DNA from 3 places in the Pseudomonas sp. gcc21 genome. Region 1 is predicted to be linked to each of the others. Evidence: riboswitches for the same ligand, from Rfam matches in the RefSeq annotation. Region 1 holds a riboswitch; each other region holds the start of a gene.
What was found. Region 1 has a riboswitch for cobalamin ahead of HG264_RS18270 (ribonucleoside-diphosphate reductase subunit alpha). Riboswitches for the same ligand answer to the same signal wherever they lie in the genome.

Region 1 (4,545 bases):
CGAGTTCCAGATCTACCGGAACATGAAGTAATGAACATGAGGCAGCGAGCCACAGGCGATCCCCCAGCCTTTCGTGAATAGGGGCCAGCCACTCCAGCAAAGCATTCAGGTCGGTCTTCCAGATATTGCGACCGTCGATCACTCCCAGGGACAACACTTTATGAGACGGCAGCCAATCGACCAGCGCGTTAACCTCCTGCCGGCCGCGAACGGCATCCACATGCAGACCGGCGACCGGCAGATTGCAGGCTTGCTGTAGATTTTCGCCCAGCACACCAAAATAGGTGGTCAGCAGCAATTTCGCGCGGCTACCTTTCAGATGGTGGTAGGCGGTTTCGAAGGCCAGCTTCCAGTCGGCGTCCAGCTCAGTGACCAGGATGGGTTCATCCACCTGCACCCAGTCCACGCCTGAATCAGCCAGTTGCTCCAGCAGCTGCCCATACACGGGAAGGAGGTTCTGCAGGAGTTGCAATCGGTCATAGCCGCTCCGGGCCTTGCACAGCCACAGGTAGGTGACCGGGCCGATGATCACCGGCTTGGGTGTGACACCGGCGCTGCGGGCCTCGGCAATCTGGTCCACCAGCCGTTGGCTGTTGAGCAGGAAAGCGGTATCGCCGCAAACTTCGGGGACAATATAGTGATAGTTGGTATCGAACCACTTGGTCATCTCGCCGGCCGCGACGCCGGAACAACCGCAATCTGCGGGGGAACGGCCCCGTGCAACGCGGAAATAATGATCCAGCTCGGTGCCCTTTAGCTGCCTTACGCGCTCCGGAAGGTGGCCGAGGGTAAAGCTCATGTCCAGCACATGGTCGTACAGTGAAAAGTCGCCTACCGGTACCAGATCCAGGTCTGCCTGGATCTCCCAGTTCTGCGCCCGCAGCGCGGCGGCCGACGTCAGCAAATCATCCGCGGTAGTGTTCTGCCTCCAATAGTCTTCAAGCGCGAACTTCAATTCCCGGCGGGTGCCGAGGCGGGGAAACCCGAGGTTATGTGCCTTTGCCACAGTGATGCTCCTGTTAAACGGTAACGGGGATGAGCATAGCGGCGGTATCTCATGACGAAAAATGGTTAAATATCACCAGTCCATGACACAGATTCATAATTAATCATGATCGAACGAAGCCACCTCAAAATATTGCGGGAAATAGAACGTCAGGGCTCGCTTACCGCCGCCGCCCGCGCACTGCACCTGACCCAATCTGCCCTTAGTCATAAGATCACCCGGCTGGAGCAGTTACTGGGCACCCCCCTCTGGCTGAAGGAAGGTCGTGGTCTGAAGTTGACCCAAGCTGGCGATTATCTATTGCGCGAGGCCAACCGGCTGCTGCCCCAACTGGAGCGGGTAGATGAGCGCCTGTTGCAGTTCGCCCGGGGGGATCGGGGCGCACTCAATATCGGCATGGAGTGCCACCCTTGCTATCAATGGCTACTCAAGGTGGTGGATCCGTTCCTGGCCCGCTGGCCGGGTGTGGATGTGGACGTGACCCAGAAATTCCAGTTTGGTGGTATGGCGGCACTGTTCAACCACGATATCGACCTGCTGGTAACCCCGGACCCTATCCGCCGGCAAGGCATTCACTTCGTGCCAGTGTTTCCCTATGAACAGGTGTTGGTCGTCGGCCGTGACAGCCCGCTCGCCGGACTGGACTGGGTTACCCCCGACCAGGTGGCAACCCAGACCCTCTATACATACCCGGTGGCAATTGATCGTCTGGACATTTTTCAGCAGTTTCTGCTGCCCGCCAACTGCCTGCCCAAAAAGCATAAGGTGCTGGAAGCCACCGAGATGATGCTGCAGATGGTAGCCGCCGGCCGTGGGGTCGCGACGCTGCCATTGTGGCTGGTGGAGGAATACACCGAGACGCTGCGCATTGCCCCGGTGCGGCTCGGGGTGCAGGGTATTCACAAGCACATCAATCTGGGGATCAGAACACACGATCTGCATGACCAGCACACCCGTGCCTTTATCGAAATAGCCTCGCTAAGCGCCCGCGCGGGAGACGCCTGAAAGTCACGGTATTTTATGGTTGCCGACGAAAGCTTGGCTGTATATAGTGCCTATGTCCTTGGCGCACTACCATATATAGAGATATTAACGAGATCCCTTGGTAGTAGGGAATCCGGTGAGAATCCGGAACTGACGCGCAGCGGTATTGGGGAACGAGCGGGCAACACGACACTGGCTAACGCCGGGAAGTCGCCCGCGAGGCCGAGCCTGACCGGTTCACGCCCCTGAGTCCGAAGACCTGCCCTGGACAAAGTACTGCGCCTTCGCGTCCATAAGGTAAGCAGAGAACTCTTTGGCCACGAATGGTTTGTATCGTCGGTGCATCGCCCTGCCCTTCCCCTGGGATCGAGCAGGAGATCTGATCGCCGCGGTATTTTCTTGCATACGTCCTCCGGCCAGGGTTTCTCCTCTGCAACGCGAAGTCAGCAGCCCTAACGCGTTGTAACAGGAGACACTCATGTCCACAGCTCTAGCAGAAACCCCGGCGACAACAGCCAGACTTCAGGTCGTCAAACGCAACGGTACGCTGGTGGCGTTCAATCTTTCCAAGATCAATGTGGCCGTGACCAAAGCCTTTCTCGCAGTGGAAGGCGACCGGGCAGCAGGTTCCACGCATATCAATCGTGCCGTGCAGGAAGTGTCTTCTCAGGTCATGCAAGCCATAAGCCGGCGCCTGGAAGCCGGCGGCAAAGTGCATATCGAGGACATCCAGGACCAGGTAGAACTCGCGCTGATGCGACGCGGCGAACGGAAAGTGGCCCGTGCTTACGTGCTTTATCGGGAAGAACACGCCCGCCAGCGCGCGCAGGATGCTCCAGTAGAGGCGCACCCTCACCTAACCGTAAAAAAGGCTGACGGTGAAGTCGTGCCCCTGGACCTTGGATTGATGAAGCATCAGGTCGAGCAAGCTGCCCAGGGCCTGGAAGGCATCGACGGCGAGTCCCTGGTGGAGGACGCGTTACGTAACCTCTACGACGGCATTGAGGAGACGGGCGTGCTATCGGCTCTGATCATGACCGCCCGCGGCCGCATTGAGCAGGAGCCAGACTACAGCGCGGTCACTGCACGGTTACTGCTGGAGCAGATTCGCCTGGAAGTCGCCGGAGCGCTCAACCTGCCCGTCAACCTCTCCCTGGCAGCGTTCTATCCCCAGGCCTTCGATACCTTTATCCACGAGGGCATCGGTTACGAGTTGCTGGACGAAGCCCTTGCGGCCTTCGATCTGGACCGCCTGGGCAATGCCTTGCAACCGGAGCGAGACCAGCAGTTTGGCTTCCTCGGACTACAGACGCTGTACGATCGCTACTTTCTGCACTGGGACCAGGTTCGCCTGGAGCTACCCCAGGTGTTCTTCATGCGCGTCGCCATGGGCCTCGCCCTGCGGGAGGATGACCCCAACGCCCGTGCAGTCGAGTTCTACGACCTGCTTTCTAGTTTTGACTACATGGCCAGCACACCCACGCTGTTCAATAGCGGCACTCGGCATTCTCAGTTGTCGTCCTGCTACCTGACCACTGTGCGAGATGACCTGGACGGCATATATGGCGCGATCAAGGACAACGCCCTGCTCTCGAAGTGGGCCGGTGGCCTGGGCAACGATTGGACTCCGGTCCGGGCGCTGGGCTCTCACATCAAGGGCACCAACGGCCAGAGCCAGGGCGTCGTGCCCTTCCTGAAAGTGGTCAACGACACTGCCGTGGCGGTGAACCAGGGCGGCAAGCGCAAGGGAGCGGTCTGCGCCTATCTTGAAAGCTGGCACCTGGATATCGAGGAATTCCTCGAGCTGCGCAAGAACACCGGTGACGAACGCCGCCGCACCCATGATATGAACACTGCCAACTGGGTGCCGGATCTGCTGATCGAGCGCGTGCGTGAAGACCGGGAGTGGACCCTGTTCTCCCCCAGCGATGTGCCCGACCTGCACGACTTATACGGCAATGCCTTTCGAGAGCGTTACACGCACTACGAAAAACTGGCTGAACAAGGGCAAATCCGTCTCCACAAGAAGATTTCCGCCAAGCAGCTCTGGCGCAAGATGCTCACAGTGCTGTTCGAAACAGGCCATCCCTGGATTACCTTCAAGGATCCTTGCAACCTACGCTCACCACAACAACATCGCGGCGTAGTACACAGTTCCAACCTGTGCACCGAAATCACCCTTAACACCAGCGACGATGAAATCGCTGTGTGCAACCTCGGCTCCGTCAACCTGGCGGCCCATGTGCAGCACGGCGAGCTGGATGTCCAACGGCTGGAGCGGACTGTCACTACGGCGGTACGCATGCTTGATAACGTCGTCGACATCAACTTCTATGCCGTACCCCAGGCCAGAAACTCCAACCTCAAGCACCGCCCGGTGGGTCTTGGGTTGATGGGCTTTCAGGATGCGCTCTATAAACTGGGTGTGCCCTACGCCAGCCCGGAAGCAGTAGAGTTCGCTGATGTCGCGATGGAACAGCTCAGCTACTTCGCTCTCCGCGCCTCCGCCACGCTTGCCGCAGAACGTGGCGCTTATGAGAGCTATCCAGGCTCCC
Region 2 (4,545 bases), 1.4 Mb from region 1:
TCATACCTTGTGATCTCCGGCCGCAACCTGCTGACCAGTGAGCAGGCGCAACGCTACGTACACCAGCGCAGCCAAACCTACATAGAGCGCCAGGGTGCTCAGGTATTGTGGATAGTAGGTGGCTATGCGTTCGAACATGCCGGTCATGGTCTGCGCGCTATGCCGACCCGACAGCCAATAGAAGCCACCGCTGGAAAACAGCTGACACACCAATGCACTGATCGCCACCGTGGGCACCAGAATCAGCAGACTGGAGACATGCTCACGGTGCCAGTGGGCATACAACCGACCGCCAAACCAGAGCGCGCCATAGGCCGGCACCAGCATCCAGTAGGCCCGCGTCATGCAATGGCTATCACTGGCCCAACCGGTCGACATCAGATCCATAACCAACGCCTGCAAAAACAACAACGGGAATGCCCAGCGCGGACGCAACAGCACCCCCGCCAGGAAGAACACCGCCCAGGACGCACTGGGCAGATTCACTGCACTGAAGTGACTGCCGCGACTGATTGCCATCAAGAGTACGAGTACAACGCCTACAGCCATCTGGCTGCGTTTGGATAGTGCCAACATAGTTTTCTCCTTTAGAGTGGTTGGTAGCGCACAGTCAAATAACCGGCCCGGCCTGGCTGCTGATAGCTGGCGGCGGTTTCGTATTGGGTGTCGAACAGATTGCTGACCCGCGCCTGCAGCCGCCAGGCGTGGCTGAACCAGTAGGTGGCACGTAGGTCGACGGTGTTATAGCCGTGCAGGTCGGTAGTGTTGGATGCGTTATCCCAGCGGCGGCCTTCGGCATGCAGGCTGGCGCCGACACCGATACGCCCAAAGCGGCGATCGATATCCAGATTGAACAGCTGCTCGGCGCGGCGTGCCAGCAGATCGCCCTGCCCAGGACGGGAGGACCGGTTCGCGGGATCCTGCAAAGTCAGGTTGGTGCGCCAGTCCCAGTTAAGCCACTGGCTGTCCATCTCGAACTCAATGCCCTTGATCACGGCTTTGTCGACGTTCTCCGCCAGATAGATGCCGCCACCCAGGTTCACGCTGGCGATCAGATCTTCCACTTCGTTGCGGAACAGATTGACCGACCACTGACCCCAGTCGTGTTGACCACGCAGGCCCGTCTCCAGGTTGCGGGAGGTCTCTTCGCTGATGTCCGGATTGCCGAAGCCGGGGTAGTACAGCTGGTTGAAAGTGGGCGCCTTGAACGCGGTACCGTAGCTGGCCACCCATCGCAGGTTGTCAGACAGGGTCAGGCCATAGCCGAGATTGCCGGTGGTGTGCTCGCCGTGCTGCTCGTTGTCATCGTAGCGCAGGCTCGCCTGCCATTCGTGCACACCGCGCTGGCCAAGATATTGGGCGTAATAGCCGTGGTTACTGCGCCGGGACTCGCTGTATTCGGTGGTGCTGCTGACCTCATCGGCCAGATAGTCATAGCCCACCGTAAGCAGATGACCGGGCGCCAGATCGATATCGTTCTGCCAGCCGAGTGTGTCGCGGCGGGTATCAAAGCGACTGAAAAAAGTGCTGCCGTTAAAGTTGTCGCTCTTGTCTTCGCTGCGTGCAGCCTGCAGCGACACGCGCCATGGCGTTAGCGGCGCAAAACGGGCATTGACGCCATGGGTGGTCAGTACCGCGTCGGAATTAGCCTTGAAGCCAGAGTCGTAGTCGTTGCTGGAATGGGACTCCAGCACATGGCCTTCGAGCTCCAGACCATTATCGAAACGGTAACCCGCGCGGACATTACCAGACAGCTCGCGATACCCGTCATGATCCGGCTCGCCATGACTCGGCCGCGCATTAATACCTCGGGTCGACAGACTGGTAACACCCAGACTGTACCAGCCATCACCCACTCCACCGGATACGCCAGCGCTACCGGCATGGTGATTCCGGCTGCCCGCAGTCAGCGACATCCAGGGCTTGGCTTCCCCACCCTTGCCCCGGCGAGTGAAGATCTGGATCACCCCGCCAATGGCTTCGGAGCCATACAGACTGGAGCGCGGGCCACGCACGATCTCGATGCGTTCGATCTGCTCTACGGGCAGATTCTGCAGCGCCGCATCGCCGCTGGTCACTGAACCAATACGCGCGCCATCGATCAGCACCAACACATGTCCCGAACCGCTACCGCGGATACCAATGCTGCCGGCTTTGCCCGGGCCGCCATTGTTGACGATGCTTACCGAAGGCGTACGGCGCAGCAGATCCGGCAGATCGGTGGGCTGAAGACGTTCGATATCGGCGCGATCAATGCGGGTAACCGCACCCAGACTGGCGCCAAGGGACTGGCCGGTCCGCGTGGCGGTAACGACCTGATGGTTCAGGGAAAGGGATTCTGCATGGGACAGGCAGGCAACGGCCGTCAGGGCCAGCGCCAGGGTTGTGCGTGCAAATTTCATCGGTGCTCCGTCACCGTACTCACCCGTACGGCATGGCTGGTTAAAAGCAGCCGCGACGGACAGGGGCAAACGGTTTCGACACAGATGAAATCGCTCCACCCGCAGTGCCCGCCGCACTACTGTGACATGCGACAGGCCGGTCTCCGGACTCATGAGTGGATTGACTCCGATGACCCGACCTTCCCATGCGAAGCACAGTGGTCTTGCTGGATCATCCGCCTGGCACACCGAAGTGGCCGGCACTCATTTACCGTTGCGGGGGCAGTGCCGGAATTGTCTGGAACAGACGCACCGGCTTCCCAGTTTCACCCGCCAATTACTGGCAGGAACCTGAAGCAGCCGGAAGGTTAGGAGTTTTGCGTGAGGAAGTAAAGGGCGAGCTGGATGGCAAATCAGTGCGCTTCAATGGGCATGACAGTACGGGACACCCGTCCCTGATAACAAAAACGAAGGATTCTCAACCGTAAGCAAGCGCCTTTAGTTGCACTTAGTAGACCAACGTACTAAGTTAGTAACCACCTTTACTAAACGATACTAAGTATGGCTACCACGACTATCAAGTGGCATTACGCTCGCACTGACTTGGCCGAACAGGTTCTGGACCGGTTCGATATTGGGGCCACCACTGCGCTGACTTTGTTTGCCCCTCGCCGAATGGGAAAAACAGAGTTCCTGCTGGAAGATCTCTTGCCCATGGCTGCAGAGCAGCAAGACTATTTGACCGTATACGTGAACTTCTGGGACCGAATGGCCGACCCTGTCGACAGCATGATCCTCGGTCTGCAAAAGGCCTCGAGACAGTTCAGATTCACAACCAAGGCCAAGCAAGTGCTCTCCAGGCTGCGCGGGGGCGGGATTGATACGCCAGTCGGGGGCTTACGTCTCGAGTTAGCAGAGGCCGATAGGCGTCAAAAGCTGGAAGCGGTTCAGGAAATGTTCGATGCATTGATGAATGACGGTCGCCGCGTCCTGTTGGCATTGGATGAGGTACAGCACTTGGCTACCAACTCGGCATTCGAGCCCCTGGTGTTCGCGCTCAGAGGGATGATCGATACCAACAGGCAGCAGGTCAGGGTGATCTACACCGGATCTAGTCGCAGCGGGCTGCAAAAGCTGTTCAAGAGGAGAAATGCGCCTTTATTCAGTAGCGCACAACAGATTGAACTGCCTGAATTCGGCCGTGGGTACCTTGAGCATATGGCGACGGCTTTCAATATGGCTACCGGACGCACGCTGGATATCAATGCGTGCCAGGCCGCGTTCAAGATGATCAAGAAGGTGCCTTTTGACTATCGCCAGGTACTGGACCAGCTCATTCTGGGAGGAGGTACTGATATTCGCGCCGCGACCAGCGCATACATCCAGGAAAACAGTCAGGACGAAACCTATTCCGACACCTGGACAGAGATGAAGCCCGTCGATCAGGCCGTCGTACGATGGGTGCTCTCTCGCAATCCGCAGGGAATCTATAGCCAGGACGCGCGAGCCTTCATCGCTGAACGGCTGGGCCTGGATAAGATCAACATTCATCCTATCCAGAACGCAGTCAACCGGCTCATGCGCAACACGGTAATTGCACCCGTAGGGCAAGGCCGTTATGAGGTGGAGGATCCTTATTTCGCGGACTGGGTGACGAGAACCCTGCCTAACCAGTCACGGTGAAGATCAAATAGTCAGCCCGTTTACGCCAGGCTCACCCGTACCTCAAGCGGGTGCTCGTCGCAGTTGTGCCCTGCGCCGCCACGATCCACGACCAGAAACTCGCCTTCAGTCTCGAGCACGGATTGGATCGCATGCCAGGTGCCGGCGTGATAGTTCACGCCCTGCCTGCCGTCGGTGACGAAGGCGCGCACCTGGGCTGGATCGATCACGTCGCCGCGCGGCGCGACGACCACCACAAAACGCTCCCCGCGCAACGGAATGAAAGCCTGACTGCCCAGCGGATGACGTTCGAGGAAGGTCAGTTCCAGCGGCATCTGTACGGGCTGACTGACGAAGATGCTGATCAGCGTGCGAGCGTCGTCGCCCAGCGTCTCAACCTTTGCCAGATCGTGGTAACGGCGGGTGCGCCCGCTGTTGATCATGAAGAACTCGGCGTGGCGGTGATCGATCACATCGCCAAAGGCCACGAAGGCCTCGGGCG
Region 3 (4,545 bases), 610 kb from region 1:
TTGCAGTCTTTCAATGCCGACGCCGACCGGCTCCGACAGGTGGCGAATTACATAGTCAAACGTCAATTCTGAGCCGACGATAAGCCAAGGTTGGGCTATTGACCTGCATCGGGTAAACTGCTCGTTTATTTTCTTGCCACCGGGCGTGGCCACAAGAGCCCTGTTTGATGCCTAGCACTTTCCACGAGATACCTCTTGAGCGTCCCAGCACTCCGCTGCTGGATCGCATCAGCGACACCGACGTTCTGCGCGGCATGGATGAAGAATCCCTTCCGCAGCTGGCCGACGAGCTGCGCGCCTATTTATTGTGGACCGTTGGCCAGACCGGCGGGCATTTTGGTGCAGGCCTGGGCGTCATCGAGCTGACCCTCGCACTGCATTACGTTTATCAGACCCCTGACGACCGGCTGGTATGGGATGTCGGCCATCAAGCCTATCCGCACAAGATCCTGACCGGTCGCCGCGAACTGATGCACACTCTGAGACAGAAGGATGGTCTCGCAGCTTTTCCCCGGCGCGCTGAAAGCCCCTATGACACTTTTGGTGTCGGGCATTCCAGCACATCCATCAGTGCCGCTCTGGGCATGGCTATCGCATCTCGCCTGCAAGGGCTGGATCGACGCTCGGTCGCAGTAATCGGTGACGGCGCGATGACTGCCGGCATGGCCTTTGAAGCGTTGAACCATGCGTCCGATGTCGACGCTGACATGCTGGTGGTGCTGAACGACAATGACATGTCGATTTCGCGGAATGTTGGCGGGTTGTCCAATTATCTGGCAAAAATTCTTTCCAGCCGCACCTATTCGCACATGCGAGCAGGCAGCCGCAAAGTGCTGTCCAAGATTCCGAAGGCATGGGAGCTGGCCCGTCGTACCGAAGAGCACGCCAAGGGCATGCTGGTACCGGGCACTCTGTTCGAGGAGCTGGGTTGGAACTATATCGGCCCCATCGATGGTCACGACCTGCCCCTGCTGATCAGCACCCTGCGCAATATGCGTGGGTTGCCCGGCCCGCAGCTGCTGCATGTGGTCACTCAGAAGGGCAAGGGATTCTCGCCCGCCGAAGCGGATCCCATCGGCTATCACGCCATTACCAAGCTGGAGCCCTCGCGCTCCACCAGCCCCGCAAGCGGCCCGGCGAAACTGAAGTACTCGGCGGTCTTCGGTCAGTGGTTATGTGATATGGCTGCGCTTGATAAACGCCTGGTCGGCATCACTCCGGCCATGAAGGAAGGCTCGGATCTGGTCGCTTTCAGCGAGCGCTTCCCCGACAGATATTTCGATGTAGCCATTGCTGAACAGCATGCTGTGACCCTGGCAGCAGGCATGGCCTGTGACGGCGTCAAGCCGGTGGTCGCCATCTACTCTACCTTCCTGCAACGGGCTTATGATCAGGTCGTTCACGATGTCGCCGTGCAGAATCTCGATGTGCTGTTTGCCATAGACCGTGCCGGTCTGGTGGGCGAAGACGGGCCGACCCATGCCGGCAGCTTCGATCTGTCATTCCTGCGCTGCCTGCCGAACATGATGATCATGGCGCCAGCCGATGAGAACGAAACCCGGCAGATGCTGACGACGGGCTTTCTGCACGACGGCCCGGCCGCCGTACGCTACCCGCGCGGTACCGGCACAGGCGTAGCCATAGATTCCATGCTTCAACCCCTTCCGATCGGCAAGGGCGTCGTTACCCGCCAGGGCCAGCGAGTGGCCATCCTCTGTTTCGGCACCCTGCATGCCAATGCGCTGATTGCTGCCGAAGCGCTCAACGCAACAGTCGCCAACATGCGTTTTGTGAAGCCGCTGGATACCGAACTGATCAGCCAATTGGTCGAACAGCACGAGCTGGTGGTCACGCTCGAAGAAAATGCCGTCATGGGCGGTGCCGGTAGTGCCGTCAATGAATGGCTCATGGCCCAGGGCATTGATCAACCGGTACTCAATCTGGGTTTGCCGGATGTGTACGTCGAGCATGCCAAACCCTCGGAGATGCTTGCTGAATGCGGTCTGGACGCAGCCGGCATCGAGCGTTCGATTCGCGACAGGCTGTCGCTCCCTCCCGCCATCCACCACGCTTGACCTCTACTGGCAAAGCGCCTAGAGTCCTCTCCGCTTCCAGTCGCACTGGGTACCTGGCAGTTTAACTGCCAGGTGAAACGGGAAGTCGGTGCAACCCCGACGCTGCCCCCGCAACGGTAAAGGATCGCAGACCCTGTCTGCCGGGTATGTCACTCGCCACTGTGTTCTACATGGGAAGGCGACATATCCCGGGATTCTGTAAAAACGAATCCCGATCCTGAGCCCGGAGACCGGCCCTGTGCGAAGAACCCGCTCGATGCGCCATGCCCTTCTGGGCGGCACTGAATAGGTTCGTAGCTGAGGTGTCGCGGAGGGCGTCACCCGGTCGGTGCATGCTGCCCTCCGTCACAGGCAACTCCACTGGCTCCTCGCCCTCCTCAAAAGATGCTTTTGAGGATCAACATGAACAAGTTCGCCCTGTTTTTTCCCGCCATGCTGGCGTCTGCCGTTGCAGCAGCCAACAGCCTCGACCTGCCGGATACGGTCATCACTGCCTCGCGTTTTGAACAACCGAGCAGCACCGCCCTTGCGGCCCACGACGTATTCACTCGCAGCGATATAGAACGATTACAAGCGCGCAGCGTTCCGGAACTGCTGAGCCGAGTGCCCGGAGTGCAGCAGAACAGTAATGGGGGCATTCCAGCTTACTTCCTTCGCGGCAGTAACACGGCCCAGACCCTAGTACTGGTCGACGGCCAACGCATCGCCTCTGCCGCAGGCGGCATTGCGCGGCTGGATTATCTGAGTATCGACAATATCGAGCGAGTCGAAGTCATCCGTGGGCCGCGCTCCTCAGTATATGGCGCAGATGCGATTGGCGGGGTGATTCAGATTTTTACCCGCCAGGGCGAGCCAGGCTTCCAACGCAGCGTACGCTTCGCTGTAGGAACCAACAATACTTATCAACGTAGCGTCAATTTGAGCGGCGGTAACGACGATACCCGCTACGTACTTGGCGCCAGCCTCGACGAGAGGCTCGGGCACGACCTTACCTCCGACAACGCTGGCTATGACAGCGACCGCGATGGTCAGCGCACCAAGGCCATGCTTTTGCGCCTGGACCACGATTTCAACGACTATTGGACTGCCGGGTTTAGCACCAGCCACCAACAAGGTAAAAACGAATTCGATGACGCTTATGAGCTCGCTCCCGGTACGCCGGAGGATCAGTTCCGGGTGCGCAGTTATAGTGGCTATTTACAGGGGCAGCTAACCAGTATGTGGCAAAGCCACCTGGAGCTCGGCCGTAGCGAAGACCGCAATAAGGTGGTTGGATCAGGACAATCCTGGAACGACGCGTTCATCGAAACCGTCCGACATTCCGCCAGCTGGCTCAACCATCTGAAGCTCACATCAGCGCAGCGCCTGACACTCGGCGGTGACTGGCAACGCGACCGTCTATCCTCCAGCCACTCTTTTACCCAAACTCGGCGTGAGAACCTGGCGGGCTTTCTTCAACACAGCTGGACCACGCAGCACTTCAATACCGAAGTAGGCATTCGCCATGATGACAACCAGCATTTTGGCACCGAAGAAACATGGAATGCGGCCTTATCAATACCGAGCGGGAAAAACCAACAGTGGATCGTCAGTTACGCAACCGGCTTCCGTGCTCCTACTTTCCGGGACTTGTACGGTCCTCCGACATGGGGACCGAACCCGGGGCTAGACCCGGAGCGCTCAAAAACCTGGGAACTGCAGTGGCGCGGCGAGCTAGCGGGAAGCCACTTGGAGGCGTCGCTCTATCGCAATGACGTAAGGGATTTGATTGTCTGGGATACGGTTACCAACCAAGTGGAAAACATCGATCAAGCGCGTATCAATGGCCTTGAATTATCCGCCGAGCGTGAGCTCTTCGGCTGGTCAAGCCGTGCCGCGCTGAGCATCATTGACCCGCGTGACCGCGACACCGGCGGCACTCTGCAACTGCGCGCTAAACGCAGCTTGAGTCTCGATATGGATCGCCAGTTTAACGATTTTGGTTTTGGAGCAACCTGGCAACTGTTCAGCCAGCGCTACGCCAACGCGGCCAATAGCGAAACGCTGTCCGGCTACGGTACGCTCGATCTGCGAACCAGCTGGCATGCCAGTACGGCACTGCGCTGGGATTTGAAACTGAGCAACGTACTCGATCGGAACTACCACCTAGGTAGCTATCAGCGCCCGACTGGTTTTTGGCCAGCGCCTTCGATAGACAATCCTTATCAGGAGCAGGGTCGCGCTGCTCTACTGGCGGTTACCTGGACGCCGAACATCTAGCACCCGTACATCCGGCAGCAGCTCGCTGTCGAATGACTAATAGGAAAATTCGCAAACACCTGAGAGCCCTGACGTTTTCAATAAGTAAATCACCTAATGTTTATCATTGAAAACTTCCTGCAATAAAGACTGTCGATACTTGGGCTAACCCCCAAGTCGCCGGCAGTCTTCCATGTTCAACAACCGTACCCGTGCACTCATCGTCGTTCCT

Region 2: it holds a riboswitch for cobalamin, as region 1 does, so the genes downstream of both, btuB (TonB-dependent vitamin B12 receptor) here and HG264_RS18270 (ribonucleoside-diphosphate reductase subunit alpha) in region 1, are expected to answer to the same signal.
Region 3: it holds a riboswitch for cobalamin, as region 1 does, so the genes downstream of both, HG264_RS15430 (TonB-dependent receptor domain-containing protein) here and HG264_RS18270 (ribonucleoside-diphosphate reductase subunit alpha) in region 1, are expected to answer to the same signal.

The regions. Positions count from the first base shown of each region.
Region 1 covers NZ_CP051625.1:3,942,576-3,947,120, reverse strand. The annotation lists gene metE (5-methyltetrahydropteroyltriglutamate--homocysteine S-methyltransferase) at 1-1,006, opposite strand, end outside; gene HG264_RS18275 (LysR family transcriptional regulator) at 1,112-2,011, shown strand; cobalamin riboswitch at 2,085-2,272, shown strand; gene HG264_RS18270 (ribonucleoside-diphosphate reductase subunit alpha) at 2,469-4,545, shown strand, end outside.
Region 2 covers NZ_CP051625.1:2,508,621-2,513,165, forward strand. The annotation lists gene HG264_RS11510 (hypothetical protein) at 1-576, opposite strand; gene cobO (cob(I)yrinic acid a,c-diamide adenosyltransferase) at 1-4, opposite strand, end outside; gene btuB (TonB-dependent vitamin B12 receptor) at 588-2,402, opposite strand; cobalamin riboswitch at 2,519-2,751, opposite strand; gene HG264_RS11520 (hypothetical protein) at 2,943-4,064, shown strand; gene HG264_RS11525 (ureidoglycolate lyase) at 4,085-4,545, opposite strand, start outside.
Region 3 covers NZ_CP051625.1:3,328,158-3,332,702, reverse strand. The annotation lists gene HG264_RS15440 (polyprenyl synthetase family protein) at 1-72, shown strand, start outside; gene dxs (1-deoxy-D-xylulose-5-phosphate synthase) at 168-2,075, shown strand; cobalamin riboswitch at 2,106-2,329, shown strand; gene HG264_RS15430 (TonB-dependent receptor domain-containing protein) at 2,478-4,334, shown strand; gene HG264_RS15425 (histidine phosphatase family protein) at 4,507-4,545, shown strand, end outside.